Regions from separate parts of the Shewanella sp. Iso12 genome, predicted to be linked through region 1. Evidence: predicted binding sites of a transcription regulator. Region 1 holds the regulator's gene; each other region holds the start of a gene.
What was found. The regulator MetJ, encoded in region 1, represses methionine synthesis genes. The targets are predictions, from matches to a motif close to TAGACGTCTAGACGTCTA.
Positions count from the first base shown of each region.

Region 1 (10,215 bases):
CCAATAATCCGCCGGAAATCCAAGATTTGACCTCCCAAGGGCGAGTGGTGGCCGGGGCGGTTTCCGAGCTCGGGGTGGCCGTGAGCTATCCGCTATCTATCGTCAATATGCCGGTGACAGTGGGAGTCACCCCCAAGCTGCAACGGCTGGATAGTTTCAACTATGCCGTCAGCGCCAATAACTTCGATGCCGATGACTTCAACGATGATGATTATCGAAGCGATGACACTGGCTTTAACCTGGATATCGGTCTGGCATTCCAGCCATTGGATGGTTTGGTTATCGGTGTCAGTGGTCGCAACCTCATCAAGCGGGACTTGAGCAGCATAGAGGCCGGCGGCGTGCAGCTTACCTATCAGGTGAAACCTATGGTTACCGCAGGGGTGGCCTATGACTGGGCGGCCTTTTCACTCAGCAGCGACTTGGATCTTACCGACAACGACAAGTTTGCCGAGCTTGAGGGCAGCCGCTATTGGCGTTTGGGCGGTGAATACCGGCCTGCTGACTGGGTTGCTTTACGGCTCGGTTATCGCCAGGATCTCAATGATCACACCGCCGATCTTTATTCACTCGGGACAGGGTTCGCCATAGGCAACAGTTTCCGGCTGGATCTCACCGGCATGTTCGGCAGCGATGACGCCATAGGCGGCGTACTGCAAACCAGCTATCACTTCTAAAATTAACCGTTGATGAGCGCCAGGCTTGATTTGATGGTCAGCAACAGGGCGCTCAGCGCGCACAGCGCCAGCGTCAGGACTCGGGTCTTCTCTTTATCCACCCGGCCCACCAAGCGGCCAGCCACCAGAAAACCGAGAAATACCGAAGGCAGCAGCAACAGCGAAAGCCATAGGTGTCTCAAGGTCAAGAGGCCAAAACAGCCGAGAATAATCAAGGCTATCAATGAGCTGAAGATGAAGAAGGCCGACAGCGCTGCGCGGAACTGACTGGCATCCTTACCCGCCAGCAGCAGGGCCATCGGCGGTCCGCCTATGGCGGCCACGGTACCGAAGATCCCGGAAAATATCCCGGCGATAAACAGGCTGAGGCGGTTGATCTTGATGCTGTACTTTCTAAGGCTGAGGAATACGGCTACGGCCACAATCAGGGCTATGGTCAAGCCCAGAATAGGCTGCGGCGCCAGCAACAGCAGGGTGGCGCCAATCAGGCCGCCGGGGAGCCTCCCCAACAAGGCATATTGCAGGCCGTTGAATTCCAGGTGGCCACGCTCGCGTACCAGTGTCAGCAGGGCGATGGAAAACCCCATGGCGATAACAGGGGCAGGAACCAGTTCCGGATCGACGATATACAGCAAAGGTGTGGCTACCACGGCCAAGCCAAAGCCTATCAACGACTGGGTCAGGGCGCCGGTAAATATGATCAGGGACGCCAGTAGCAGGGTGACGGGATCTATCAGTGACAACATTCGCAAGCCCCAAAAAAGACAAGGATCGCACCGCGATCCTTGTTCAACTATAAGGTAATTCTGAGGGACAACACACTTACTCCATGTCTTCCCATTCTATGCCCATGGCATCCATCATGCGCTTGGCCTCTTCCGGGATGCTGTCGGGTTTGTCTTTGGACAAATCCCCATCGTTGGGCAGTGGCTGGCCGGTATAGGCATGCAGGAAGGCTTCGCACAGCAGTTCGCTGTTTGTGGCGTGCCGCAGGTTGTTTACCTGGCGCCGGGTGCGCTCATCGGTCAATACTTTCAGCACCTTCAACGGAATAGAGACAGTGATTTTTTTCACTTGCTCGTTCTTCTTGCCGTGTTCGGCATAAGGGCTGATGTATTCGCCATTCCATTCAGTCATTGATTCACCTGTGATCTCACTAATTCGCAGCAGATTTTAAACCCTTACAGGATACAGTCAAATGATTGCCTGCAAAATCTGTGCAATATGAACAGAAATCCATACATTTGGACGTCCAAACGTCTTGATGCCTATTGACGGCTGGATGGTCATTGGTTAGATTTAGACGTCCAGACATCTTTATGGTGTCGAACCTCAGCATTCAGGAGTCGATTATGACAGAGCGGCGATTAGCAACCACAGCGGTCCGGCAGGGCATCGAATCAGACAGCCAGCACGGGGCCGTGGTGCCACCCATCTATCTGTCGACCAACTATGCCTTTGATGGCCACACTCAGCCAAGAGCCTTTGATTACAGCCGCTCGGGTAATCCTACCCGCTCCATTCTGGGGGATGCCTTGGGGGAGCTGGAACAGGGCTGCAGTGCGGCAATCACAGCGACCGGCATGGCGGCCATTACTCTGGTGGTCAACCTGCTGGGGCCGGATGACCTCTTGTTGGTGCCCCATGACTGTTATGGCGGTAGCTATAGGCTGTTCACCAATCTGGCTGCCAAGGGCCAGTTTCGCTTGCAGGTTTTGGATCAAACCGACCCGCAAGCACTCGCCGCTGCCCTGGCGCAAAAGCCGCGCATGGTGTGGCTCGAGACGCCGTCCAATCCGCTGCTGCGGGTAGTGGATATTGCCGCTATTGCCGAGGCGGCCCACCAGCTGGGCGCATTGGTGGTGGTCGACAACACTTTTTTATCGCCGGCGCTGCAACAGCCTTTACTGTTGGGGGCCGATATAGTGGTGCACTCGACCACTAAATACATCAATGGCCACAGCGATGTGGTGGGCGGCGCCGTGATTGCCAAAGATCCTGAACTGGCAGAGCAGCTGCACTGGTGCTCCAACACGCTCGGGCTGAGCGGTGGCGCCTTCGACAGCTACCTGACCCTGCGTGGCCTGCGTACTCTGGCGCTGAGGATCCGCGAGCATCAGGCCAATGCCGAGCGCATAGTGGCGCTGCTGAGCCAGAGTCCCGTGGTAGACAAAGTTTACTATCCGGGGCTTAAGAGCCACCCAGGTCATGAGATTGCCGCCAGGCAGCAGAGTGGCTTTGGCGCTATGCTGAGTTTTGAGCTCAAGGGTGATGAGGCGCAGGTGGTTGCCTTCCTCGGCGCGCTCAGGCTGTTTTCCGTGGCCGAGAGCCTGGGAGGGGTTGAGAGCCTGGTGGCCGTGCCCGCCACTATGACCCACAGAGCCATGGCGTGTGATGCTCGCGCCGAAGCCGGTATTAAAGACACGCTTATCCGCTTGTCTGTGGGCATAGAAGATGGCCGGGATCTGCTGGATGATATCGCCGCCGGATTGGCTGCAGCCGCAAACTGTTGAATTGAAGGAGCTTGAGATGGCACGTTGTCACCTACATAAGTTTGGCGGTTCCAGTCTCGCCGATGCCGATTGCTACCGACGGGTCGCCCATATTTTGCTGACCCATGGTCATGCAGATGATCTTGTAGTGGTTTCCGCTGCCGGCAAGAGTACCAATTTTCTCTATAAATTGCTGAACCTGAAGGAATCTGGCGCTCTGTGGCAGGAAGAGCTGCAGGTGCTTGTCGGTTATCAGCAGAATCTGATTGAACAGCTGCTGGGCAATGAACAGGCGCGTCAACTGCGGGAGCGTCTGTCTACAGATAAGGCGCAACTGGCCAGTTTGTTGTCCTTGCCTGAACTCAGCGAATACCAATGCAATCAGGTGGTGGGTTTCGGTGAACGCTGGTCGGCCAGACTGATGGCGGCTCTACTGAGGGAGTCCGGTGTCGCCGCTTCCCATGTGGATGCCCGCAGTTTGTTGATTGCCGATGAGGGCGCAGTCCCCAGGATTCGCCTCGATGAGTCCCGTGAAAGGGTGCAGCGACTGCTGGCCGAGCATCCCGATGAGCGCATGGTGATCACCGGCTTTATCTGCGCCAATAGCCAAGGCGAAACTCTGCTGCTCGGTCGCAACGGCTCTGACTTCAGTGCTACCCTGATAGCCAGCCTGGCCGATATCGACAGGGTGACTATCTGGACAGATGTCGAAGGGGTGTTCAATGCCGATCCCAACAAGATTGCCGATGCCAGGCTGCTGAGCAGTATGTCGCTGGCTGAGGCCGACCGCCTGGCGCGGCTCGGCTCCCCGGTACTGCATTGCCGTACCCTGCAGCCGCTGTTTGATACCGAGGTCAGCCTGGCGGTGCGTTCGAGCTACGCCTCTCATACCGACTTTACCCTGATAGCCCCCAAGAGTGATGCTGCAAGCGCCCCTGTGGTGACCAATCTCAATCAGGTGTCACTCTTGAGCCTGGAGTTCAATGGCACCCAGACTCAGACGCTCGATGCGCTCAATGAGGCGGGTTTGACTCCGCTGGCCTACTGGTCTCAGGGGCAACACAAACTTGAGCTGGCCTATACTCCCGAATTATCCCGCCAAGTCTGGCAGTTACTGGAAGCGCAGACATCCGAGCTCAAAATTCAAAGCATTACCGAGGACAGAGAGCTTGGGTTGGTGGCCCTGGTAAGCAGTGGCGCCGGCAGTTATCGCCGCAGCTTTGCCCGCTTGCTGAGCCGTGAAGCGCGGCCTCTGTATCAGGATCAACTCAGCCTGGTCACCCTGGTGCCCAAATCGCAGGTAAACCTGCTGACCCAGAAGGTGCACAGGCGCTGCGCCGGCCCCCGCAAACGCATAGGCGTTATTCTGCTGGGGGTGGGTAACATAGGCGAAGCCTGGGTGGAGTTGTTCGGCCGAGCCCGCGACGGCCTCAAACGTGAGCTGGAGGCCAGTGTTGAACTACTTGGTTTGGCGAGTTCAAGCCGTGCCTGGATCTGCAATGAAGGGATCTTTGGGGATGACTGGCAGGCAAGGTTTGAAGCCGAAGCCACCCCTTGGCAGTATGAACATCTGTTCGAACAGCTTGCGTTGCTGCAAGCCGATGAACTGGTGGCGCTGGATATCAGTGCCAGCGCCGGACTGACACTGCAGTATCCTGAGTTTTTTGCCCGTGGCATTCATATGGTCAGTGCCAACAAGTTGGCCGGCTCCGGGCCATTGCCTTTCTACCGCGAGCTGAAACAGCAACTGGGTAACCGCCGACTGTTCTGGCGTTACAACGCCAGTTGCGGCGCCGGGCTGCCGGTGCAGCACGCGCTCAATGATTTGCACAACAGCGGCGACAGGGTAGAGGCTGTCGGCGGTATCTTCTCCGGCACGCTCTGCTGGCTGTTTGAGCATTTCGATGGCATCAAACCTTTCTCCGAGCTGGTGTTGCAGGCCAAAGAGCTGGGGATCACTGAGCCGGATCCCAGGGACGATCTTTCCGGGCGTGACATGCAGCGTAAGCTGTTGATTTTGGCTCGAGAAATCGGTCTGGAACTGGAGCTTGAAGATATTCGCTTAAGCTCTCTGGTGCCTGAGGCGCTGGCCGATATTCCGCTGGATGAGTTTTTGCAGCGGATCCCCGAATTGGATGCCACTCTCGCGCAGCAGTTTGCCGCCGCGGCCGAGCAAAACAAGGTGCTGCGCTATGTGGCTTCATTGGAGCAGCAAGATGGCCAGGTTAACGCCGAAGTCTCTCTGCAATGGGTCGAGCGTCAGCATCCATACGCCAATCTGACCCCGGGAGATAATGTGTTTGTCATCCGCTCGGCCTTCTACCAGGGCAATCCGCTGATCATTCGCGGCCCAGGTGCCGGTAGGGAAGTGACTGCCGCAGCAGTACAGTCGGATCTGGTGCAGATCTGTCGCGATCTGCTGCAGGAGTAGGGTTGGCATTAGCGTCATATTTGAAGCCGGTTGCCTCTTGGCTAGGAAAAGCCTGTGTGAGAGGCCGTTCTCAGACGTGCTGTCCTTCACGGTATTCGGGCTTCCAGCCTATCCGTACCGCGGGTGACGGGCTTGCGGTTTAGCTGGAAGCTGAGATCAAGTTTATTGGTGAGCTTTGGCTTAAAGCCATGCTAGCCGTTGTGCCAGCGGCGTAAAGTCGTGGTGTAAATGCCTCCATGCATAAGGGCCAGTTCGCCATCCTTGGCTCTCGCTCGAAAGTACGTTGCTACGCAACTCTCGCCAAACCACACCGGGCAAGGGGCTTTGCTTGTCCAAAGCCCCTTGCATCCCCAAGGACACCCCCGACGTAGCCGAAATCCCCGCTGGCTTATGAAACAAATTGGCTACACTCAGGACTCGCATCCTTGCTCGACCTTCGAGCCTCGACATCCCTGTCTCGGCTACGCCAATTTGCAACAACGCCAGCGGCGGCTCCGAAGGGGGAATTGGTGCAATTCTTTCCACACAGAGTTGTTTTAAGCTGCAGACATACACCTAATTATCAGGCATAGGCGGAACTGTGACCGTCGAAAACAAGGATGTTTTCGTCGAGGCTACATGGACGTATTCACGCCGTGTCACAGGCTCGCCTGTGCATAAGCCTGCGGCAGGCAATGGGAGACATCCGTTGCTGGAAGTTCAATCTATGTTATTTGGCTATTTTGAGCTGAAAGCAATGATAGCCGCTGTGCCAGCGGCCTAAAGTCGTGGAGCTTCGCCCCACACCCGACCAAGCGGGGAGCAACAGCAATCCCCTCTTGGATCTCCCTTGCCGCCCCACACGGTGTCGAAAGCCCCTCGGCCTAATGGCGCAAATAACTAGCGCTTCAGACGCTCATCCCTGATTCGACTGTCGCTGCTTCGGCATCCATGCCTCAGCCACGTTATTTGCGCCAACGGCTTTCGGCGACACCGAGGGGGAATAGGTGCAACTCTGTTAGTCCTGAGCAGCTTGAAATATTTGAGCGATTTGCAGACATACGCCTATTTTCCAGGCACAGGATCACTTGTGCGAGAGCTCTCCCCAGGTGTAAAGCCGAGGCTTTGCAGAAACACTCATTAGTGGCTTTTATACCGATTAAGATAAATACACCTTTGAAACCATCTTTGGGCTTGACTTCAATGACAGTTTCTCTAGTATGTGGACATATAGACGTCCAAACGTCCAGATAGACAGTTGAGGGAATTTTCAATGGCTTTTCATCACGCACAACATGCGCACTCGCTGAACCAGAGCTTGTCCGAGCTCAACGGCGACATCAATGTTTCTTTCGAGTTCTTTCCACCCTCAACGCCTGAGATGGAAACCTTGTTGTGGAACTCAATTCAGCGCCTGGAGCCACTGAATCCCAAGTTTGTTTCTGTCACCTATGGTGCCAACTCAGGAGTGCGGGATCGCACTCACAGCGTGATCGAGCGGATCCAGCAGGAAACCGAGCTGGTGGCGGCGCCGCACCTGACGCTGGTGGATGCCAGTGATGAAGAGTTACTGGAGTTGGCGCGTCACTACTGGAACAGCGGTATTCGTAACATAGTGGCGCTGCGGGGCGATCTGCCGGAAGGCAGCCCCAAGCCGACACGTTTTGCCTCAGATCTAGTGCGTTTGCTGCGCTCGGTCGCCGACTTTGATATTTCGGTGGCTGCCTATCCTGAGGTGCACCCGGATGCAGCCAATGCCCAGGCTGACCTTATCAACCTGAAGCGCAAGATTGAGGCCGGTGCCAGCCGTGCCATCACCCAGTTTTTCTTCGATGTGGAGTCTTATCTCAGGTTCCGCGACCGTTGTGTGGCCGCCGGCATTGATGTGGAAATTGTTCCTGGGATATTGCCTGTGGGCAACTTCAACCAGCTCAAGCGTTTCGCCGCCATGACCAATGTGTCTTTGCCGGGATGGCTGCACCGCCAGTTTGAAGGTTTGGATAACGATCCCGGTACCCGGGCGTTGGTGGGCGCCAACGTGGCCATCGACATGGTCAAGGTGCTTTCCCGTGAAGGGGTGAAAGATTTCCACTTCTATACCCTGAACCGCGCCGAGCTCACCTATGCCATCTGCCATACTCTGGGAGTGCGTCCCGGCAAGTGATGGCCTCTCAGTGAACCTTTGATAAAAGGAAGCCCACCAATCGGTGGGCTTGTCTTTAGTGAGTTAAACCTTGAATTGGCTGACCAACTGCTTGAGGCGTACCGACAGCTGCGCCAGCTCTTCACCGGCGACGGCTATCTGGGCGGCGCTTTCACTGCCCTGAGCCACGCCATCATTGATATTGTTGAGATTGCGATTGATCTCGGCCGAGACGGCGCACTGCTCATTGGCGGCGCTGGCTATCTGGATATTCATCTGGGTGATGGCGGAAACCGCGGCGCGGATCTCATTGAGAGCCGCATCGGCGTTTTGCACTTCGGCAACACACTTATCCATGGTTTGATTACTGCTTTGCATCACACCGACGGCTGACTGCGCCCCTTGTTGCAGGGTTTCAATCATCTGCTGAATTTCGGTTGTCGATGCCTGAGTGCGGCTCGCCAGGGTGCGTACTTCATCGGCCACCACGGCAAAGCCCCGTCCCTGCTCGCCGGCCCTGGCTGCTTCAATGGCGGCATTGAGTGCCAGCAAATTGGTCTGATCGGCAATATTGCGGATCACTTCCAACACTGAGTCTATCGCCTGACTGTCCTGCTCTAGCTTGTCGATAGCAGCCGCGGCGCCGCGGATCTCTGACTCCAGCCCGGCCATCAGCTCAACCACACTGTTGACCACCTGTTTACCTGAATCAGTGGCGGCATCGGCTTGCTCTGCCGAGTCGGCGGCAACAGTGGCATTTTGGGCGACCTCCTGAACCGTGGCAGCCATCTCGTTCATGGCGGTAGCCACTTGTTCGGTTTCCCTTTGCTGTTGCTCGGCGCTGTGGCGGCTGTCGCTGGTGATGCCGGACATCTCTTCGGCCGAGGTTGCCAGTGAGTCCGTGGCTTGAGTCACCTGCTGAATAGTTTGCTGGATTTTGGCGACAAACAGATTGAATGCCCGCGCCAGATCGGCAATTTCATCCTTGCTGCTCACTTCGATACGCTTGGTCAGGTCGCCTTCCCCTTGAGCGATATCTTCCATGGCGCTGGTGGTTTGCGCTATAGGGCGGGTGATGCTGCGGGCGATAAAGAAGGCGATAACGGCGCCCGCCAACAGCGCTATGGCACCAATGGCCACCAACTTGAGTTTGATATACCAGAGGCTGGCTTCCGAGTGGCTGCGATCCATGGCGATCGCCAGTACGCCAATGGGATTATCGGAAAAGTCAGTCACCTGATGCAGGTAGAGGACATGACTATTGTTATTCAGACTTATCAGAGACTTGTCAGCTTTTCCCTGTTGTACTTTCAGCAGCAGCGCCGTGTCTTTGAAAGCCGCGGTTTCAAAGGTTCCGCCAAAACGGCGGTAACCGCTGCTGTCAGGTGTAAGCAGGGCAATTTCGGCCTGGTAATTCTGTTTGAAGGCATCGAAGAAAGGCTGGCCAAATGACATGCCAAACTCAACCGAACCTGTGTGTTGTCCCTGATAAGTCATTGGAGCAAGGCCACGGATCCCGAGGCCGGCCACACCCTTCTCGAGCCCCATTATCGGCTGCTTGCTGTTGTTGGTTTGCACTACGGTTTGGCGAAACCCAGAGAGATCGTCACCGAACTTTTCTGGTTTATGTACCCTGAGGAAAGAGGTGGCCGGTGGCAGATGGAACTGAAACTGCTGCACGGCAAAATCCCGCTTCAATGGGGTAAACAGTTGTTGGCTGCGGTTGTTGAGTGAATCCCTGTCACCGAAGGCGAATTCCTGCTGCATTTCCGGGGTGTTGGCCACCACTGTGGCCAGCGCCTCGGCCAATCTGCCTGAAGAGTCAATTTCAGCAATCGCAGTTTGATACAGCTTATGCAGTTCACGCTGCTCGGCATTGTCAATTTGGCCGGAAAATTCCGACAGTACCAAGGGCATGATAAAGCTCATCATGGCGATAAGCACGGCGCAGATCCCCAGCACGATTCGAGTGCCGATTTTCAAATGTGAGAACAAGTTAGCCTCCAGGTATGGGAGTGATTAAAACGAGGGCGCAGGATCTCAATAGCCTTGTAATAGCCACCGACCTTGCGCTGGGCTCATTGTACCTTCACCGGGTCAAACAAGGTTGGAAAATTATAGTGGCCCTTGTGTTAACTGATTGCGACGTATGACAAATTTTTGTCCCGATCCGTTTACTTACTGAACAGATGTGCGAGGCAGATCGGGTTTATTTTCGATCGGCTATTTACTTAGCAGGCTAAATAAATAAAATGCTTAGCCTGCTAATTAATCAGTTAATCAAGATGCACAGATATATAGAACAGCTGACCGAGACTTCTCTGGGAGAGCGCTTGGGGCGTTTACACAGGTTGTGGCGCATGGTCGCCGATAACGAGTTGGCGCCTCTGGGGCTGACCCATCCTCGCTGGACCGCGCTGTGGAAGCTGAGACGCATGGGCGGCCACATCAGTCAGAAGCAGCTGGCCGAGTCTCTGGAGATAGAGCTGCCTT
Region 1 is NZ_JAAUHW010000012.1:145,442-155,656, reverse strand. It holds gene HCX89_RS18120 (conjugal transfer protein TraF) at 1-677, shown strand, start outside; gene HCX89_RS18115 (sulfite exporter TauE/SafE family protein) at 680-1,423, opposite strand; gene metJ (met regulon transcriptional regulator MetJ) at 1,500-1,814, opposite strand; gene metB (cystathionine gamma-synthase) at 2,030-3,190, shown strand; gene HCX89_RS18100 (bifunctional aspartate kinase/homoserine dehydrogenase II) at 3,207-5,600, shown strand; gene metF (methylenetetrahydrofolate reductase) at 6,853-7,743, shown strand; gene HCX89_RS18090 (methyl-accepting chemotaxis protein) at 7,807-9,654, opposite strand; gene slyA (transcriptional regulator SlyA) at 10,008-10,215, shown strand, end outside.

Region 2 (10,215 bases), on a different contig from region 1:
GTCAACACAGCAACTGTCGCTCAATCCGGTTTCTTCAACGAAGCCAATGTTGAGCTGATCGGTGACAACAACAGTGCCGAAGTAAACCAAAACGGTGACACCAACTTCGCAGTATTCCGTGTCAACGGCAACGACAACTCTGGCTATATCAGCCAAAACGGTAACAACAACGAAGCCGGCATGATAGCCGTTGATTTCAGCCCCAACGTAGGCAACGGTAACTCTGTGACCGTACTGCAGGAAGGCAACAGCAACATAGGTGGCGTGCGTGGCGTTGCCGGTGATAACAACAGCATCGAAATCGATCAGGCAGGTGATCTGAACACTGGTTTTGTTTACGCCCTGTCCGGCTCTGAAAACAACATCGAAATGATGCAAACCGGCACTGCCAACACCGCAGTACTCGAATTCACCACAGGTGATGACAACGACGTTGAAATCTACCAGAAAGGTGATGGCAACGCGGTAGGCGATCTGCTGGTTGCCGATATTCAAGGTAGCGACAACGTAGTCGATATCCAGCAGGAAGGCGACACCAACGGCGTTGAATTCCAAATCTGGGGTGACGACAACAACATCGACCTGGAGCAGGATGGCAGCACCAACTTCGCTACTGCCGCCGCCTATGGCACTGACAACAGCATGGACCTGACTTCACAGGGCGATTACAACGAGCTGGTTGCATTCGCCACAGGTGAAGACAACCAGATCGAAATCCATCAGGAAGGCACTGAGAACTTTGCCTATGCCGAGCTGGAAGGTGAGAACAACGAAGTTGATATGGAGCAAGATGGCAGCGCCAACGAAGCTCTGGTCACTGTTGTTGGCTATGACAATACCGATATCGAAACCACTCAAAGCGGTGACCTCAACCTGGTAGACCTGCTGATCCTCGGTGATGACAACCTGGCTCAAATCGTTCAAAGCGGCGACAACAACTGGGTGAGCGGTGTTGACGGCGGCGCCTTCGCCGTGGTTGGTACAGGTAACAGCCTGATGATCACCCAAAGCGGTAACGAAAACCTGGTTGTCGGTTCTCAGGCCGGTACCAGCAACGCTATCAGCGTAACCCAAAGCGGCGACTACAACGTTGCCACTGTTATCCAGAACTAATCACTCTGGTGCTTGATGCGAAAGGGAGCCTCTTGGCTCCCTTTTTGTTTGCCCAATTGCCAACTGAGCGTGAGTCATTGTGGCTTGAAAACTTATGGTTCCAGCGGTTTCTTGGGAACCCCATACCATAAGCATCGAATAGCAAGGCGAGTATTCGCCGCTGGCACAACGGCTAACATGGCTTTGAACCAAATCTCACTAATAAACCTGGTTTTAGCTGCCAGCTAAGTTGCAGCCCATCACCTGCGGTGCGCCTCTCGCACAGGCGATCCTGTGACACGGCGTTAATACGTCCCTGTAGCCTCGACGAAAACATCTGACCTACATGGACGTAGGAAATGCCGAATTTGTCAGGAACAAAATTCGGCCCTGTTTTCGACGGTCACAGTTCCGCCAGTGCCTGGGAAATAGGCGTATGTCTGTAGGTATATAAGCAATCTCAAGCAACGCTATGATTGCAGAATTGCACCAATTCCCCCTTCGGAGCCGCCGCCGGCGTTGTTGTAAATTGGTGTAGTCGAGACAGGGATGTCGAGGCTCGAAGGTCGAGCAGGGCGAATGTTGCGAAGCGACAAGTTCATGAGCGCGAGCCAAGGAAGGCGAGCTGGCCCTTATGCATGGATGCATTTGGCGAGTCCTGAGTGTAGCCAATTTGCTTCATAAGCCAGCGGGGATTTCGGCTACGTCGGGGTGTCCTTGGGGATGCAAGGGGCTTTGGACAAGCAAAGCCCCTTGTCCAGTGTGGTGTGGAACACCACGACTTTAGGCCGCTGGCACAACGGCTATCATGGCTTCTAACTAAAAGTTACTAATTAGTATTGGTAGGGCTTCCAGCGACGGACGGTCTCCCATTGCCTGCCGCAGGCTTATGCACAGGCGATTCTGTGACTCGGCGAGAGTTGCGAAGCAACAAGCTTATGAGCGCGAGCCAGGGATGGCGAACTGGCCGTTGTGCATGGAGGCATTTACACCACGACTTTACGCCGCTGGCACGGCGGCTAGCATTGCTTTAAGCCTTAAATCCCTCACCAATACTTGCCGGGCTTTTGACCACAGACGTAACCCATCACCTGCGGTGGGCTCTTGCACAGGCGATCCTGTGACACGGCGTTAATACGTCCCTGTAGCCTCGACGAAAACATCCTTGTTTTCGACGGTCACAGTTCCGCCTGTGCCTGAAAATGAGGTGTATGTCTGCAGGCATATAGGTAGCTTCAAACAAGTTAGCTCTCACAAAGTTGCTCCAATCCCTCCTCGGTGTCGCCGAGAGCCTTTGGCGCAAATAACGTAGCTGAAGGCGAACACTCGCCGGTGACGAGTGTGCTCATGAGCGCAAGCTATGGACAGATTGGAATGCTTAAGCTCCACGACTTTACGCCGCAGGCACAACGGCTATCATGGCTTTGGCTGAAAGCCATTCCCGACGCGTAAAAAGGCGCAAAGCAGCGGCGATTGCCGCACTCTGACAGGAATTTTCCACTGACTTGGCTTACATAAAAGCCATCAAAGCATAAACAAGCCCCATTCGGGGCCAAGTTCAGGCTGGATCTAGCGACAAATCAACTGATGAGATCGAAGTGACTCTGATAGGTCTGGGCCCAACGCAACAATTCGACTCGATTACGAGATTGAGTCTTGCGGAAAATCGATGAAATATGCGCCTTGACCGTATGCTCACTGATACACAGACGTTGGGCTATCTCTTTATTCCTGGCACCACTGGAAACCAGCTGAATAATGGTACGTTCACGCCGGGTCAACATCTGCAGCATGGAAACCGTATCGGCAGACATCTCATTGCCAGTGTCCAAGGTCTTGACCAGCTTACGGAACATCTTGCTGATAAGGGTTCTGTCGTACCAGAGCTCATCGGCCACCATCTTGCGCAGACCAGTAAGCATAAGATCGATGCGCTGATCTGAATAAAGCACCCCGCGGATCCCCAGCAACATAGCCGACTCCTGATCCAGTGAACCTCTGGCAACTTGATAGAGGGCGACAGGAACATGAGAGACCAGGCGGCTGGCCAGCAGAGGAATGCCCTTATTGTCCAGCGCCGACCCCTTCTGAGAAATTAGATAGAAAGTACTATCGCTCTTCTGCGGATCCAACTGTTCCGGGTGGCGTACTATACGGGTCTTAAGACCAATGGACTCGGCCAGTATGGCCAAATGACAAGGGGCGGCTATCTGGTTTATAAAAACCAACTCATTGATACTACTCATATTTACTCTTCTCCCTGAAAAGTCTCGCTCATATCCCTAAAGGGATAGCTTCCTTAATCACTTTCCGTGAGCTTACACAAAAAGTATCAGATGATTCTGACCAGATAGTGTCCGGTTTTCATCACCATAAAGTATGATTCTAACAATCTTTAGTCGCATTGCCAGATGAAATATTGTAAAGACTGTATATGGCTCTCTCTGTCCCGACCTGTCAATCGGCGCCAAGACGCTGCAACTGGCGGTCATGACATGAGGATAAAACCAGCAAGGCGGCGATGGCACCGATAAGAGCCATCAGCATATCCGACTGGGTATCCCAGACGTAGCCCTAGGTGCCGAGAAAGGCCTCGGCACCTGTACCTGTAGCCGCGGCAACCCACCATTCAATCAGTTCATAGAAAGCCGACAAGGCCAAGGCAAAACAACTGACCAGAAAAGCACACCAGGCACCCGGTTTCACTGCTTGATTACGCAGCAGTATCTCCCTGGCAATCATTGCCGGGATAAATCCTTGGGCCAAATGACCCAGTTTATCGTAGTTGTTACGCTCAGAGCCCATCCACTGCGCTAAAGTATCGAACAGCGGCACCTCGGCATAGGTGTAGTGGGCGCCGACAAACAGTATCAGGCAATGCACCAAGATCAGGCCATAAAGCAGCGGAGTCAGCGGAAAACGTTTGCGGGTAAAAAACAGTATCGGCAGCGCCAGCATCCCAGGCAGCGCTTCCAGCCACCAGGTGAAATCATCTTTAGGCGCTATCGCCGACCAGATAAGTACCACAAAATAAATGACCAGCCAGATAATTGTGTTTTTCAAGCCACTTTCCTTATGCCAGTGATTGTTCTCAATTAGGAAAAAATACTTTAGCCATCTAGCCCTCCACTTCACCTGAAAAAAGTGCTACTTTGATTGGGCATGGGCGAAAGCATCATAGCATACGTACATTAGTTAATAATCAAGAGGGTACCTATATCATGGCGAAACACTCGCTGGACAAGGATAAAATTAAAATCCTGTTGTTGGAAGGCGTCCACCAATCAGCCGTCGATGTGCTGGAAAGGGCTGGCTATACCAATATCGAGTATCACAAGGCATCACTCTCCGGCTCAGAGCTTCAGCAGTCGATCAAAGATGCCCATTTCGTCGGAATCCGCTCCCGTACCCAACTGACCCAAGAAGTATTACAACAGGCGGAAAAGCTGGTTGCCATAGGATGTTTCTGTATCGGCACCAACCAGGTCGACCTCAAGGCTGCCGAGCAACTGGGTATTCCTGTGTTCAATGCGCCCTTCTCCAATACCCGCAGCGTGGCCGAACTGGTACTCGGTGAAATCATCATGCTGCTGCGCGGTATTCCGCAGCGCAACGCCCTGGCCCATCGTGGTGGCTGGCTCAAGAGCGCCAATGGCAGCTTCGAAGCCCGTGGCAAGACCCTGGGGGTCATAGGTTATGGCCATATCGGTACCCAGTTGGGGATCCTCGCCGAAACCTTGGGGATGAAAGTGATCTTCTTCGATATCGAAGATAAGCTGCCGCTGGGTAACGCCCAGCAGGTACATTCCATGGAGCAGTTACTGTCTCAAGCCGATGTGGTCAGCCTGCATGTGCCTGAAACACCACAAACCAAAGAAATGATTGCCCAGGCCGAACTGGCGATGATGCGCAAAGGCAGCATACTGATCAATGCTTCCCGCGGCACTGTGGTGGATATCGACGCCCTGGCGGTAGCCCTCAAGGAGCAACAGTTGGCAGGTGCCGCCATCGACGTGTTCCCGGTTGAGCCCAAGTCCAATACTGACGAATTCCAAAGCCCGCTGCGCGGTCTGGACAATGTGTTACTGACCCCACACATAGGCGGCAGCACAGAAGAAGCCCAGGAAAACATAGGTATTGAGGTTGCCGGCAAGCTAGCCAAATACTCAGACAACGGTTCTACCCTGTCGGCAGTCAACTTCCCGGAAGTATCGCTGCCGCAGCATAAAGATGCCTCCCGCCTGCTGCATATTCACCATAACCGCCCCGGTATTCTGATCAAGATTAACCAGGCGTTCTCGGAGAAAGGCATCAACATTTCAGCCCAGTATCTGCAAACCACAGCCACCATAGGTTATGTGGTGATGGAGGTAGATACCACCCAGGCTGAAGAAGCACTGACAGAGCTCAAGTCTATCGAAGGTACTATCCGTACCAGACTGCTGTTCTGATTTTTTGAGGCTTTCACAGGGCGCCATATTGCTATCGGTGCCCTGTTTATTTCTGTCAAATCCGCTACAATCGCAGATCTCTTAATGCCTTCAATCTCAGGATCTTGTTATGAGCATTTGCGTTTCTCAGCCCGATTGGCCACTGGATGCCGGCATTCCGGATCTGCTTATTTCCCGCCTCTCTCACTTGGGTCTGCTTGCCGTTACCGGCGAACAGGGCCGCAGCTTTATCCATGGTCAGGTCACCACGGATATCAGCTCTCTCACGGCCGAGCAGTGGCGTTGGGGCGCTCACTGCGATCCCAAAGGCAAAATGCTTTCAAGTTTCAGAACCTTTGCCCTGGGTGATGCCCTGATATTGATGATGCCAAGGGATACCCTGGCTGCCGACTTGCCGCAACTGAAGAAGTACGCTGTGTTCAGTAAGGCCGAACTGGTCGATGTCAGCGACGATTACAGTCTCTTGGGTGTAGCCGGCGCCAAGGCTGCCACTTGGCTGGCAGAGCAGTTCCCGGGCTTCAGTCCAGAGCAGCAAGTGAGTGCTGTCGATGACGGCGTGGTACTGCAGGATGGCGAGCGCTTTATTCTGGTTCTGCCCAAGGCCCGGGCCGAGGCCTTGTGCCAGCAGCAGTCTCCAGTCGATGCCAGTGCCTGGCAAGAGCTGGAAATCCTTGCCGCCTACCCAAACCTGCCGGCATCACACATGGGCCAATTTGTACCGCAAATGTGCAACCTGCAGGCCATCAACGGCATCAGCTTCACCAAGGGTTGCTACATGGGCCAGGAAACCGTGGCCAGAATGAAGTATCGCGGCGGCAACAAGCGAGCCCTCTATATTCTCAAGGGTAAAGCCACTGTCGATGTCACACCGGAAACCACACTGGAGATGGCGCTGGATGAAGGTTTTCGTAAGGGCGGCAGCATTATTGAAGCCGTACAACGAAATGGCGAGTTGCTGCTGACCGCAGTGCTGGCCAATGACACAGAAGTCGGCGCCAAATTCCGCATCGCCGATGATGAAAACAGCGAACTGACGGTACTGCCTCTGCCCTACTCTCTGGAAGAGCTGGAGTAACAATGAATGACCCAATAAAGGCGCCGTCGGCGCCTTTATTTTTATCCGCCGTTTGTCGCTATTCAGTGCCGGACTCAGTTTCCATATGAGTATCACGCACCTCTATCACCTGGGGCAGTATCTGTTTGAACAGTTCCACCAATTCAGGGTCAAAGTGTTTCCCCGCCTCAGACTCCAGTAACGCCATGGTATCTTCTATGCTCCAGGCCTTCTTGTAAGGTCGAATTGAGGTCAGGGCATCGAAGACATCGGCAATGGCGACGATTCGCCCCTCAATGGGAATATCATTGCCTTTCAAGCCATTGGGATAACCTGAGCCATCCCACTTCTCGTGGTGAGTCAGCGCAATGCGTCGGGACATCTGCAACAGAGGATCCGGGTGCTCACCGATAATCTCGGCACCGATTTCGGCGTGTTGCTGCATGATTCGCCACTCTTCGGCGTCCAGTTTCCCCGGTTTTTTCAGCACAGCGTCAGGAGTACCTATCTTACCGATATCATGCATGGGCGCCGCATTGTAAAGCAGCTCACAGAAGTTGTCCGGCAGCTTGGCCTGTTGTGCCAGGAGCCTGGCATAGTGGCTCATGCGAATAACGTGTAAGCCGGTCTCGTTATCCTTGTATTCAGCGGCACGGCCCAGGCGACGGATGATCTCGAAGCGGGTCTGTTCCAGCTCGCGGGTACGTTCGCGCACCTGTTGTTCCAGCAAACGCTTCTGATCGTAGAGGGCCAAGTGGTTACGTACCCTGGCTCTGACTATCGGGGCACTGACAGGCTTGGTGATGTAGTCGACAGCCCCCAAATCAAAGCCCTGGGTCTCATCGGCCACCTCAGAGAGAGCGGTGACAAAGATCACCGGGATATGGCTGGTCATGGGTTCCTGCTTGAGACGCTTACAAACTTCATAGCCATTCATGCCCGGCATCATCACATCCAGGAGGATCAGATCCGGAGGGCTCTTCTGCGCCAACGCCAGCGCTCTTGGGCCATCTATCGCCACCTTGAGCTTATAATCGTCGCCGAGGATCCCCACCAGAATATCTATGTTCTCCGGTGTATCGTCCACCACCAGTACAGTGGCTTTTTCCATCTCAATCTCCCTCTTGTTACGGGCTCCACATCCTATTTCAGCGCCACAGCGCTTTAATGGCGGCGCGAATATCCCCTAATGAGTATAGTCAGGCCTGCTCGGTCTCGTTCAGCTCCTGCTGCAGCTCGCGGATAAGATCGGCGGCATCGTCAAACTGATAGCTGCCGACCATGCTGCTGACAGGTTTCAGGCGCTGCCACAGAGGCTTGCTCACCCTGCGGCTCAATGCTTCCAGTTGAACAACGGCTTCGGCATCGGCGTCTTCCAGACTCTGCAGCAGTTGCTCCAGGGCGGTTTTAAGCGCCTCGGGATCAATCTCCTCGGCGGCATCACCTTCCGTCTGAGGATCGCTTTGTGGCTTATCCCCTATCCAGTCCGCAATGGCTTCAACAATGGCTGCAACCCGGGTTTCCACCGCCAGCAACTCTTGCTCACATTCTTCACCGGCCGCCAACTTGGCTTCCAATTGCCTGGCCTCTTCCACCAACGGCTCGGAGCAGAGGTTACCTGCCAGCCCCTTAAGGGTATGCGCCGCCCTGACCGCTTCTTCCTGCTGTTGTTCCTTGAGCGCCTTGCGAATCCGTTTGCCGACATTGCCCTGACTACCGAGGAAACGCTCGAAGATGCGCCGATAGAGGCGCTCTGAATGCTGTACCAGCTGCAGTCCGCGATCGATATCCAGGCTCTCGTGTTCCGGCCAGCTCACCAGATTCTCAGGAGCATCGCCATCGGCCATACCAGCATCATTATTCCCTGCAGCGGCCGGGACTTGCCCACCTCCCAGATACTGCAACAACACCTGATACAAGAGGCTGACTTCTATCGGCTTGGCGATGTGGTCATTCATGCCCGCTCGCAGACACATCTCCTTGTCACCGGCCATAGCGTTGGCCGTCATGGCAACCACAGGTAACTGCTCAAGCCCAGGCATCTTGCGCAGTGCCTCTGTGGCCTGATATCCATCCATCACAGGCATCTGGCAGTCCATCAGCACAAGATCAAACTGCTGCTGCGCCAACTTCTCCAGCGCTATCTGGCCATTCTCGGCAATGGACAAGTCTATGCCCACCTGCTCAAGAAACTCGGTCGCCACTTCCTGATTCATCTCGTTGTCTTCCACCAGCAACACACGTTTGCCGGCAAGAGCCGCCAGTTGCAGGGATTCGAGATCCAACGCCTTGCGCCTGACAGGAATATGGCCCTGACGCCCAAGAGCCAGCATAATGCCATCGAGCAGCCTAGAGGCACTGACCGGCTTGGTGATATAGCCGTTGATCCCGAGTTGCTCCAACTGTTCGATAAAGTCACTGTTGGCGTGGGCCGACACCATGAGGATCAGCGGCGGCTCTTTTACCTGTAGTATCTGCCGCGCGGTTTCCATGCCGTCCATCTCAGGCATCTTCCAATCGATCAAGGCCATCTTGTAGGACTTGCGCTTCACCTTATCCAGCGCCTCCATGCCGCTGCGGGCACAGTCGACGGTAAAGCCCATGCTCTCGAGCGTGGTGCGCAATATATCTCTGGCGGTACCGTTGTCATCGACCACCAGAATGGGCATGCCCTCCAGTTCCTGCTCTACATTCAGCTTGTCGTTTTCCGCAACCTTGAGCCGCACAGTAAAGAAGAAACAACTGCCGTTGCCAAACTGGCTCTCGACACCGATTTCACCGCCCATCAGTTCTACCAGTTGTTTGGAAATCGCCAGCCCAAGCCCGGTGCCGCCGTATTTACGCGTGGTCGAGGTATCTGCCTGGCTGAAAGACTTGAATAATCTCGCTTGCTGCTCGGCAGTCAGACCTATGCCACTGTCGCGCACAGCGAATCTTAGGATCACTTCATCCTGCTCGCGGCTGAGCTCACTTATCGACAGCATCACTTCACCCCGTTCGGTGAATTTGATGGCGTTGTTCATCAGGTTAATAAGCACCTGACCGAGACGCAGCGGATCCCCTTCCAGGTGGCTGGGTACGCTGGGGGCCACGGCAAACAGCAGCTCCAATTGTTTGTCGGCGGCGCGCTCAGAGAACATATCCCCGAGATCTTCCAAAATACTGTCGAGCTGAAACGGCACCACTTCGATATCCAGTTTGCCGGCCTCAATCTTGGAGAAGTCGAGAATGTCATTGATGATCCCCAGCAGGGATTGCGAAGCCCGTTCAATTTTTTCCACATAGTTACGCTGTTTGCGATCCAACTTTGTCTGCAGGCACAGCTGAGACATGCCGATAATGGCGTTCATCGGAGTGCGGATCTCATGGGACATATTGGCAAGGAAGTCACTCTTGGCCTTGTTGGCGGCATCGGCATCTTCCTTGGCAGCCATCAGTTCGTTGGACAACAGCTTGAGGCGGGTAATGTTGGCGATACTCATGACCACAGAACGCTCCCGTCCCTCTTCCTCTTCAAGCTCGGAGGCGTTGATTGCCATCCACATCGGCTCGCCGGAGGCACTGAGCAGGCGCCACTCGCCGCTGACACTGTGATCGTCACTTCGCTTCAGGCGCTCG
Region 2 is NZ_JAAUHW010000008.1:179,600-189,814, reverse strand. It holds gene HCX89_RS14675 (curlin) at 1-1,113, shown strand, start outside; gene HCX89_RS14670 (response regulator transcription factor) at 2,673-3,338, opposite strand; partial or broken gene HCX89_RS14665 (DUF2238 domain-containing protein) at 3,550-4,155, opposite strand; gene serA (phosphoglycerate dehydrogenase) at 4,314-5,543, shown strand; gene ygfZ (tRNA-modifying protein YgfZ) at 5,653-6,618, shown strand; gene HCX89_RS14650 (two-component system response regulator) at 6,677-7,708, opposite strand; gene HCX89_RS14645 (PAS domain S-box protein) at 7,797-10,215, opposite strand, start outside.
Region 2: the regulator MetJ is predicted to act here: its motif matches at 4,204-4,221, upstream of serA (phosphoglycerate dehydrogenase).

Region 3 (10,215 bases), on a different contig from region 1:
CCCAGTTTCAGGTTCTTGCAAAAAGCACCAGCTTACGGGCGAAGGAGAGATACAGTAAGTGTTTGATGAGTATGGCTGTTATCAAAAATGTGGAACGGTCTTGAATTCAGGGATCCTCACCCGAATAGGCGAGAGCCCCTGAACAGCTCAGTTGTTCGCTTAAGAGCCTCTTTTACTCAGGATCATAATCCAATACGGGGGCCAGCCATTTTTCGGCTTCGGCGACTGTCATCCCTTTGCGGCGGGCGTAGTCTTCCACCTGATCTCGGCCTATGTTGCTTACCCCAAAATAGCGTGATTGCGGGTGCGCAAAGTACCAGCCGCTGACCGCCGCCGTGGGGTACATGGCAAAGCTCTCGGTAATCTTGAGGTCGATACACTCATCTGGCTTAAGAAGCTGCCAAAGCAGACCTTTTTCCGTGTGGTCCGGGCAGGCAGGGTAGCCTGGAGCCGGGCGTATGCCCTTGTACTTTTCACGAATAAGCGCCTCGTTATCCAGGTTTTCTTCGCTGGCATAACCCCAGAACTCCTTCCGCACCCGCTCGTGCATCCGCTCGGCGAAGGCTTCGGCCAGGCGGTCGGCCAGACACTTGAGCATGATGGCGCTGTAGTCATCGTGGGCCGCCTCGAAACGGGCAATATGGGCATCGATGCCATGGCCGGTGGTGACCGCAAATCCCCCCATATAGTCGGCCACGCCGCTCTCTTTGGGAGCAACAAAGTCAGAGAGACAGAAGTTGTGGTTGCCCACTCGCTCCAGCTGCATCCGTAGATGATGGGTGGTCAGCAACACTTGGCTGCGAGAGTCATCTGTGTAGATCTCGATATCATCGAAGTTGACGCTGTTGGCGGGAAAGAGGCCGATAACGCCCTTGGCGGTGAGCCACTTCTCTTGGATGATTTGCTCCAGCATCGCCTTGCCGTCGGCATAGACTTTACGGGCCTCAGTACCAACGACTTCATCATCCAGTATTTGCGGGAAATGACCGTGCAACTCCCAGGCGCGGAAAAACGGCGTCCAGTCGATGCGATCGAGTAAGTCCTCCAGCGGATAGTCGTCAAACACCTGGATCCCCGGGGTGTTGGGCTTCACCGCTTGATAGTTGGCCCAGTCGTGGCTGCAGCGGTTATCCCGTGCTACCTGCAAGGGCACTATCTGCTTGCGCTTGGTCTGCGACAGACGCTTTTGGCGCATCATTTCATATTCGCGATAGGTTTCGTCTATGGTGGCCTGGCGGGTTTCATTGTTGATGAGCTTGCTGACCATGGGCACGGCGCGCGAGGCATCGGCAATATAGATGGCGCCATGGGGATAATGAGGCGCTATCTTCACTGCGGTATGGATCTTGGAGCAGGTGGCACCACCGATAATCGCCGGCAGGGTCAGACCTTCGCGCTCGAAGGTTTTAACGTTGTGCACCATCTCATCCAGGCTCGGGGTAATGAGCCCGGACATGCCTATGATGTCGACCTTCTCGGCTTTGGCGACTTCGATGATTTTCTCCACCGGCACCATGACACCGAGATCTATCACTTCATAGCCGTTACAGGCCAGCACCACCCCGACTATGTTCTTGCCTATGTCGTGAACATCGCCCTTGACCGTAACCATCAGCACCTTGCCGTTGCTCTGGCCTTCGACTTTTTCGGCTTCGATATAGGGGTTGAGATAGGCGACCGCCTTTTTCATCACCCGCGCGGACTTGACCACTTGCGGCAGAAACATCTTACCGGCGCCAAAGAGATCGCCCACCACGTTCATGCCGTCCATCAGCGGGCCTTCAATCACATCCAGCGGCCGCTTGGCCTGCAGGCGCGCTTCTTCTGTGTCGGCGTCTATGTATTCGGTGATCCCTTTCACCAGCGCGTGTTCCAGGCGCTTGTTGACCGGCAACTTGCGCCATTCGAGATCTTCTTTCTTGCCTGCGCCGCCCGGGCCACCGCGATACTTCTCGGCGACCTCGAGCAGCTGCTCTGTGTTACTGGAGTCGGCAACCGGGCAGGGCAGGTTGAGCACCACGGCCTCTACCTTCTGCTTCAGCTCAGGGTCGATATCGTCATAGATGGCCAACTGACCGGCGTTGACTATGCCCATATCCATACCCGCCTTGATGGCGTGATAGAGGAACACGGCATGAATGGCTTCCCGCACCGGGTTGTTGCCGCGGAAAGAGAAAGAAACGTTGGACACCCCGCCGGAAATCATCGCATGGGGCAGGTTGGCCTTGATATCTTCAATGGCGCCGATAAAGTCCACCGCATAGTTATCGTGCTCCTCTATGCCGGTGGCGATGGCGAAGATATTGGGGTCGAAGATAATATCTTCCGGCGGGAAGCCCACCTTATCCACCAGCACCCGGTAGGCGCGGGTACAGATTTCGGTTTTGCGCTCCCGTGTGTCGGCTTGGCCCTGTTCATCGAAGGCCATGATGATGGCGGCGGCGCCGTAGCGCTTCACCAGTTTGGCCTGTTCAATAAACTTGGCCTCGCCCTCTTTGAGGGAGATGGAGTTGACTATTCCCTTGCCCTGAATGCATTTGAGCCCGGCCTCAATCACCTCCCACTTGGAGGAGTCGATCATCACAGGCACCTTGCTGATATCCGGCTCTGAGGCGATAAGGTTGAGGAATTTCTGCATCATCTCGACCCCGTCGAGCATGCCCTCATCCATGTTGATATCTATGATCTGGGCGCAGTTTTCTACCTGGTCACGGGCCACCTCCAGCGCGGTTTCGTACTGGCCTTCTTTGATTAACTTGAGAAACCGGGCCGAGCCGGTGACATTGGTGCGCTCGCCCACATTCACAAACAGGCTGCTTGCATCTATGGTCAGGGGTTCCAGTCCGGAGAGGCGACATGCCACCGGCAGCTCAGGCAGCGGCCTTGGTGCGTGAAGGCTAACGGCTTCAGAAATCGCCTTGATATGCGCAGGCGTGGTGCCACAGCAGCCGCCGACAATATTGAGCAGCCCCTCTTCGGCCCAGGGGCCTATCACGCTTGCCATCTCCGCCGGAGTCTCGTCATAGCCGCCGAATTCATTGGGCAGACCGGCATTGGGGTGCGCCGAGACAAAGCACTCGCTGATACGGGAAAGCTCCTCGACATAGGGCCGCAGTTCTTTCGGGCCCAAGGCGCAGTTGAGGCCTATGCTCAGCGGCTTGATATGTCTGAGAGAATGGTAAAAGGCCTCTGTGGTTTGCCCTGTCAGGGTGCGGCCCGAGGCATCGGTAATGGTGCCGGAAATCATCACCGGCAACCTTTGGTCCAGTTTCTCGAACACATTTTCGATGGCAAACAACGCCGCCTTGGCATTTAGAGTATCGAAGATGGTTTCCACCAGGATGATGTCGGCGCCACCGGCGATCAGCGCCTCGGTAGATTCGCTGTAGGCCAATACAAGATCGTCGAAATGTATGTTGCGAAAGCCGGGGTCATTCACATCCGGGCTGATGGAGCAGGTGCGGTTGGTGGGGCCGAGCACCCCGGCCACATAGCGGGGAATACCGCTGGCGGCGGCCACCTCATCGGCCACTTCGCGGGCGATTCTGGCGCCTTGGTAATTGATCTCCGCCGCCAGGCTCTGCATCTCGTAGTCGGCCATGGCAATGGTGGTGGCGTTGAAGGTGTTGGTTTCTATGATGTCGGCACCGGCCAGCAGGTATTCCCTGTGAATGGTCTTGATGATCTCGCTCTGGGTCAGTACCAGCAGATCATTGTTGCCTTTGACATCGCAATGCCAATCTTTGAAGCGCTCGCCGCGGTAATCGGCTTCTTCCAGCTTGTAGTCCTGGATCATGGTGCCCATGGCGCCATCTAAAATCAGGATCCGCTCTTCGAGGGTCTGTTTGAGCTTGAGCTCTGTCTGGCTTTGGGAGTGCTGGGAAGTCGCCATAGGGTTACCTTTCATACCTGTCTTATTGCTGTTTTACATTCGCGGCGCTTGGCATCCGCGACATCATCTCTGCCGACCTGACGCCCGGGACACTATCTGGCATGATAGCCAAAGGCGTGTGTGGGCGCGGAAAGTTATTTTGGACATTTATACGTATAGACGTCCATAATATACGGATTCCGGCGGCCTGCGGCAAGGTTAAATTGGCCCGGTAACCACCGGACTCTGACGGGAGAAGTGTGTGGCTGAACATAGGCAACTGAATATCTATCTGCTGCGGCACGGCGAATGTGAAGGCGGTGAGATTATCCGCGGCCGCAGTGATGTGGCCCTGAGCGATGAGGGCAAAGCGCAGATGTGGCGTAGCTGGCGGGCTATCAGTAGTGAGCTGGAGCAGTTGCCGAGTGCGCCCCAAAGCTTGGTGCTGCTGAGTTCTCCGGCCCAGCGTTGCCAGGCCTTTGCCGCCGAGCTCAAGGCCGATATGCCTGACTATTTCCCGGCGCCACTGCAGCAGCATGACTGGCTCTGGGAGCTGGACTTCGGTGACTGGGACGGCATGAAGGTGGCGAGTGTCTATCAGCAGCATAGCGAGGCGGCCGAAGCCTTCTGGCGTGACCCTGTGGCCAATACTCCGCCGGGCGGGGAATCGCTGCCAGCCTTTCGTAGCCGGGTGTTGGATGGCTGGCAGACTATGGTGCAGCGCTGGCTTGCTAGAGAGGCTAATTCTTCCGAAGGCTCTGGTTCAAAAGGCTCTGGTTCAAAAGGCTCTGGTTCCTCAGCAAGTGCCGATGCAGCGCTGATCCTGACTCACAGCGGAGTTATCCGGTTGCTGCTGGCCGAGATTTTGCTGCCAGGGCAAATGCCGCCTGCGGCAGTGTTCAACGCCTTGGAACTACCTTATGCGGCCTGGGTCAGAATAACCCTCTATGCCAGCCGTGATGCCAGCGGTGAAAGTGACCAGGAATGGCAGTGTTTCAGCAAGCTCCACTGGCCGCAATAGTGCTGCGCTATTGCGCCAGGCAATTGTGCCGGACGATAAAACCGGGATAATAACCCCAAATAGCCGCCAAGTGCGGCAGCAGCCAGGGTGTTGGCACCTTTGCAGGTGAACCAACCCAGGGAACCGGGAAAGCCCGGACTGTGCCCGCAACTGTGAGTCGCCGTTGGCGACGAGTCAGGAGACCTGCCCAGGCTGATAAACCAAACCAGAAACCCGGGCGGGTAAACCGGGGGAGCGAATAGATGATTCTTCCACTGCAGCCTGAGCCTTCTGCTGGTCACAGGCTCAATGTCGGGAGGCGGTTATGAGCCTGGCACTCAAGGTGCAACAGCTTAGCTGGCTTCCCGGTGGTCACATCGTATTGGCCGATGTGGGTTTTGAGCTGCCAAGTGGCAAGATGCTCGGGCTCATAGGCCCCAATGGTGCCGGTAAGTCGAGCCTGCTGCGCTGCCTCTATCGTTATATCCGCCCGGACAGCGGTCAGATCCAGCTGTTTGGGCAGGATATCAATAGTTTGTCAGCCAAAGCTTTCGCCAAAGAGGTGGCCGTGGTGCTGCAGGATACCCCGGCCCAACTGGCACTGGATCTGACTCAATTAGTGGCCATGGGACTGACTCCCCACAAGGGGTTGTTTGATATGCCATCGGCGGCCGACAAGGCCCAGGTGCAGGCGGCATTGGCGCAGGTCGGGTTGCAGCACAAGGCCGCAGAGCCTTTCGCGCAGCTTTCCGGCGGTGAGAAGCAAAGGGCCTTGATTGCCCGCGCCATAGTGCAGCGCCCCAAGCTTTTGATCCTGGACGAGCCCACCAATCATCTGGATATCCGCTATCAGATCCAGATCCTCGAGCTGGTGCGCAGCCTGGGGGTCACGGTGATCGCCTCGATTCACGATCTCAATCTGGCCTCGGCCCTGTGTGACGAACTCTTGCTGTTGGATAACGGCCGCCGTATTGCCCACGGCTCGCCCCAGAGCGTATTGACCGAAGACAGAATTGCCGGTGTCTTCGGTGTCTGCTGCCAGGTGGGGACGCATCCGCAGTTGGGAAGGCCGCTGATCCACTACTTTTATGGCTATCAGTCGCCAGAGCCTGGTCACGGCAAGGCTGTAAGCTCGGCGGCTCTCGCTAGTGGCAAGGTTCACGGCGCTGCGATAGTCGAGCCTATGGCAGGGCCTGCCTCGGCCGAAACCTGTGTTGCCCACAAGGAAACTGACCGGCGCCCAGGCTCGGTGGGAGGTGGCGCATGAATACTTCCATGGTCGCACCGGGGCGCTCGCTTATTGGCTGGTTTCTCAAACCCTTGCCCAGACTTTACTGGTGCTGGCTGCTGTTGCTGCTCGGCACTGCGTTGACACCCTTGGCCGCCGCCGGTTTTGGCGCCGCCGATATCAGTCTCTTCGATGTGGCAAGAGTGATTGGCAAACACCTGCTGGGCGTGGGGGAGCCGTCCGCCATCAGCGAGCGTATTGTCTGGGATCTGCGCCTGCCGCGTATCTTGCTGGCCTTTATCGCCGGCAGCGGTCTGGCATTGTCGGGTTATGTATTGCAGGCGGTGACCCGCAACCCGCTGGCTGATCCTTACCTGTTCGGTATCAGCTCGGGCGCCAGCTTCGGCGCCGTGGTCTCGGTCGCCCTGGCGACCGGCCTTGGGCTGAGTTCGGCCATCTCCGGGGTATCGCTGCCGCTGGGAGCCTTTATCGGTGCCAGTTTGGCTGTGCTTATGGTACTGCTGCTCGCGGGCAGGAATATCGGCAACCAGATAGAGCGAATGTTGCTCTCCGGGGTCGCCATCTCCTTTATGTTCAGTGCCCTCACCAGCCTGATCTTGTATTTTTCCACCCCGCAGGCTACCACCTCCTTGCTGTTTTGGAGCCTGGGCAGTTTTGCCCGCGCCAGTTGGGATGGGCTTGGACTGCCCACTCTGGTGGTGCTGGCGGCCTTGCTGGTGATCCTGGCCTTCAAGCGCCAGGTACTGGCGATGCTTGCCGGTGATGAAACCGCCCACACTCTGGGAATAAGGGTGCAAAGGCTCAGGGTTTCCATGCTGCTGTTATGCTCGATTATTACCGCCACTCTGGTGGCCCACTGCGGCGGGATTGGTTTTGTGGGGCTGATGGTGCCTCATATTGTTAGGTTGTTGCTGCCGGGGCAGCACCCCATGGTGCTGACGGCACTGGCGGGCGGCCTGTTTATGGTTTGGGTCGATGTGCTGGCTCGCAGCATACTGCCCACCCAAGAGCTGCCGGTGGGGGTGATCACCTCGGCCATCGGCAGTCTGTTTTTCCTGATGGTGCTGCGTAAACGCGGCCAATAACGATAAGAGAGGGAAGGATGTACCAGGTAGCAGCAATCAATCACGCGCTGGATGACGCGATTCAGGCCCGCATAGACAACAAGACCAAACCCCTGGGCGCTTTGGGTGAGTTGGAGGCTTTGGCGCTGCAATTGGGGCGCATTCAGCTCGGTTCCGCTACTGATGAGTTGGTCATCCGCCGTCCCGTGATGCTGGTGTTTGCCGCCGACCATGGTATTGCCGCGGCCGGGGTGTCGATTGCCCCCAGCGAGGTGACCACCCAAATGGTGCTCAACTTTGTTGCCGGCGGCGCCGCCATCAATGTGTTTTGTCGCCAGACCGGCTTCGAGCTGGAGGTGATTGACTGCGGCATTCTCAGCCCCTTGGGGATCCCCGAGGTTACAGAGCAGCGTCTGGGCGCCGGTACCGGGCCTATCCACAAACGCGCCGCCATGACTCTGGGCGCTGTGCATCAAGGGTTTGCCATGGCGCGCACCTTGGTAAAACGCCATATCGATGCCGGCAGCAACCTGCTGGCGCTGGGGGAGATGGGAATAGGCAACACCTCTTCTGCCGCCGCCGTGATGGCCGCCCTGACCGGCCTTCCTGTGAGTGAATGTGTCGGCCGCGGCACCGGTATAGATGCCGCGACGCTTAAGCGCAAATGCCTGCTGATAGAGCAGGCACTGCTGCTGCACCACTGCGAGCTGACCGAGCCGCTCAGTATCCTCGCCTGCCTGGGTGGCTTTGAAATAGTGCAGATGACAGGAGCCATGTTGGCGGCGGCCGAATTTGGCGTGCCCGTGCTGGTGGACGGTTTTATCGCGTCGACAGCGGCGCTGGCGGCTGTGCGTTTGGCGCCGGGGGTGAGGGATTATCTTATTTTTGCCCATGAGTCTGAAGAGCGCGGCCACAAGTTGCTGCTCGAGGCCATGTCCGCCAAGCCTTTGCTGCGGCTTGGGCTCAGGTTGGGCGAAGGCTCGGGCGCGGCGCTGGCGCTGCCTTTGGTGCAGGCGGCGGCCAACTTCTACAACCAGATGGCCAGCTTTGGTGAAGCCGGGGTCGACAAGGTGGTAGAGCCGGCTACCCAAGAGGTGTTCTGATGGGATTCTGGCTCGGGCAGCTGCGGCTGTTTTTGATCGCAATAGGTTTTTTCACCCGTATTCCTGTGCCCAGCGCCCTGACGGTGGACAGCGACAGCCTCAACAAGGCCAGCCGCTACTTTGGCCTGGTGGGCGTGGTGGTGGGCTTGATCTCCGCCTTGGTGTTGTTGCTGGCCGCCGGCATATTGCCAAGCTCCATCGCCATAGTGCTGGCGATGATTAGCAGTGTGCTGGTTACCGGCGGTTTTCATGAAGATGGCCTGGCCGATACCGCCGATGGTTTCGGCGGCGGTTGGCGGGTTGAAGACAAACTGAAAATCATGAAAGACAGCCGCCTTGGCAGCTATGGCGCCTTGGCATTGGTGTTGGTGTTGTTGCTCAAGTACCAGTTACTGCTGGAGTTAGCACTTTACGACATCAACCAGGCGGCGCTGGCCCTGGTATTGGCGCACTGTGTCAGCCGGGTGACGGCGGCCAGCATTATCTTCAGCGAAACCTATGTTCGCGACGAGGGCAAGAGCAAACCTTTGGCGCAGCAGCAGGGGCTCAATGAGTTGGGTATTTTGCTGCTGACTGGAATTGTGCTGACGGCACTGCTGTCCACCACGCTGCTGTTCTGGCTATTGCCGACCATGTTGCTGCTGCGTTGGGCCCTGGTATTCTGGTTCCGGCGCCAGATTGGCGGTTACACCGGCGATACCCTGGGAGCGGCGCAGCAGGTGAGTGAGCTGGTGGTTTATATGCTGTTGCTGGCATTGGGGGGCAGCCCGGCATGATCCATCTTATTCTGGGTGGTGCCCGCAGCGGCAAGAGTGGTTACGCCGAGCGGCAACTGGCCGACTTGTGCCCGGCCAATGTCCGCCCCTGGTATCTGGCAACAGCCGAGTCCGCCGATGAGGAGATGGCTCGGCGTATCGCCCACCATCAAACTGCGCGCCAAGGTGGCAGCCTCGAATGGCAGTTGGCCGAGGTGCCGCTCGATTTGGCCAAGGCGCTTGGGCAGCGCTCAGGCTCTGGAGCGCCGGTATTGGTAGACTGCCTGACGCTTTGGCTCAGTAACCAGCTCTGCTTTGGTGCCGATATGGCTAGCGAACGCGCGGCCTTGCTGCAGGCGGTAGCCGGATTTGACGGCGATCTGCTGTTGGTGAGCAACGAAGTTGGCTCCGGCATAGTGCCGCTTGGGGAGCTGAGTCGGCGTTTTGTGGATGAGGCCGGTTGGCTCAATCAGGCGCTGGCCGCCAAGGCCGATAGAGTCACTCTGGTGGTCGCCGGTTTACCGCTGGCGTTAAAGCCTGTGAGCTCTGATAGCAGTGGCTCCCTAGGCTTGAGTGCTTCGGGTACAAGCCCGGATCCGCGGGGCAAGGCATGAGTAACCCAGTACCCCATAATGGCGCAGAACTTAAAGCTGAATTTTCGGCTCTGGCCCGGCCTGGCCGCAGCCTTATGGTGCAGGGCACCACTTCGGATGCCGGTAAGAGCACCTTGGTAGCCGGACTCTGCCGGGTGTTTCATCGTCATGGTCAGCGAGTGGCCCCCTTCAAGCCGCAAAATATGGCACTCAACAGCGCCGTCACCCGGGATGGCGGTGAAATTGGCCGGGCCCAGGCGCTGCAGGCGGTGGCCGCCGGTCTTGAGCCGAGAATCGACTTCAACCCGGTATTGCTTAAACCCAGCTCAGATACCAAGGCGCAGGTGATTATTCAGGGCAAGGCGCTGACCAGCCTGGAAGCCGCCGCCTTTTTCGGCCCCGAGAGTCGTGACTATAAAGCCGCTGCCATGCAGGCGGTGTTGGCATCCTGGCACAGGTTGCAGCAGGAGTTTGACTGGCTGTTGGTAGAAGGCGCCGGTAGCCCGGCCGAAATCAATTTGCGCCAGGGCGATATTGCCAATATGGGCTTTGCCGAAGCGGTGGACTGCCCGGTGATCCT
Region 3 is NZ_JAAUHW010000005.1:144,745-154,959, forward strand. It holds gene metH (methionine synthase) at 173-3,892, opposite strand; gene HCX89_RS11425 (histidine phosphatase family protein) at 4,134-4,892, shown strand; cobalamin riboswitch at 4,961-5,098, shown strand; gene HCX89_RS11430 (ABC transporter ATP-binding protein) at 5,197-6,138, shown strand; gene HCX89_RS11435 (iron ABC transporter permease) at 6,135-7,205, shown strand; gene cobT (nicotinate-nucleotide--dimethylbenzimidazole phosphoribosyltransferase) at 7,223-8,287, shown strand; gene HCX89_RS11445 (adenosylcobinamide-GDP ribazoletransferase) at 8,287-9,063, shown strand; gene cobU (bifunctional adenosylcobinamide kinase/adenosylcobinamide-phosphate guanylyltransferase) at 9,060-9,656, shown strand; gene HCX89_RS11455 (cobyric acid synthase) at 9,731-10,215, shown strand, end outside.
Region 3: the regulator MetJ is predicted to act here: its motif matches at 4,041-4,058, upstream of metH (methionine synthase).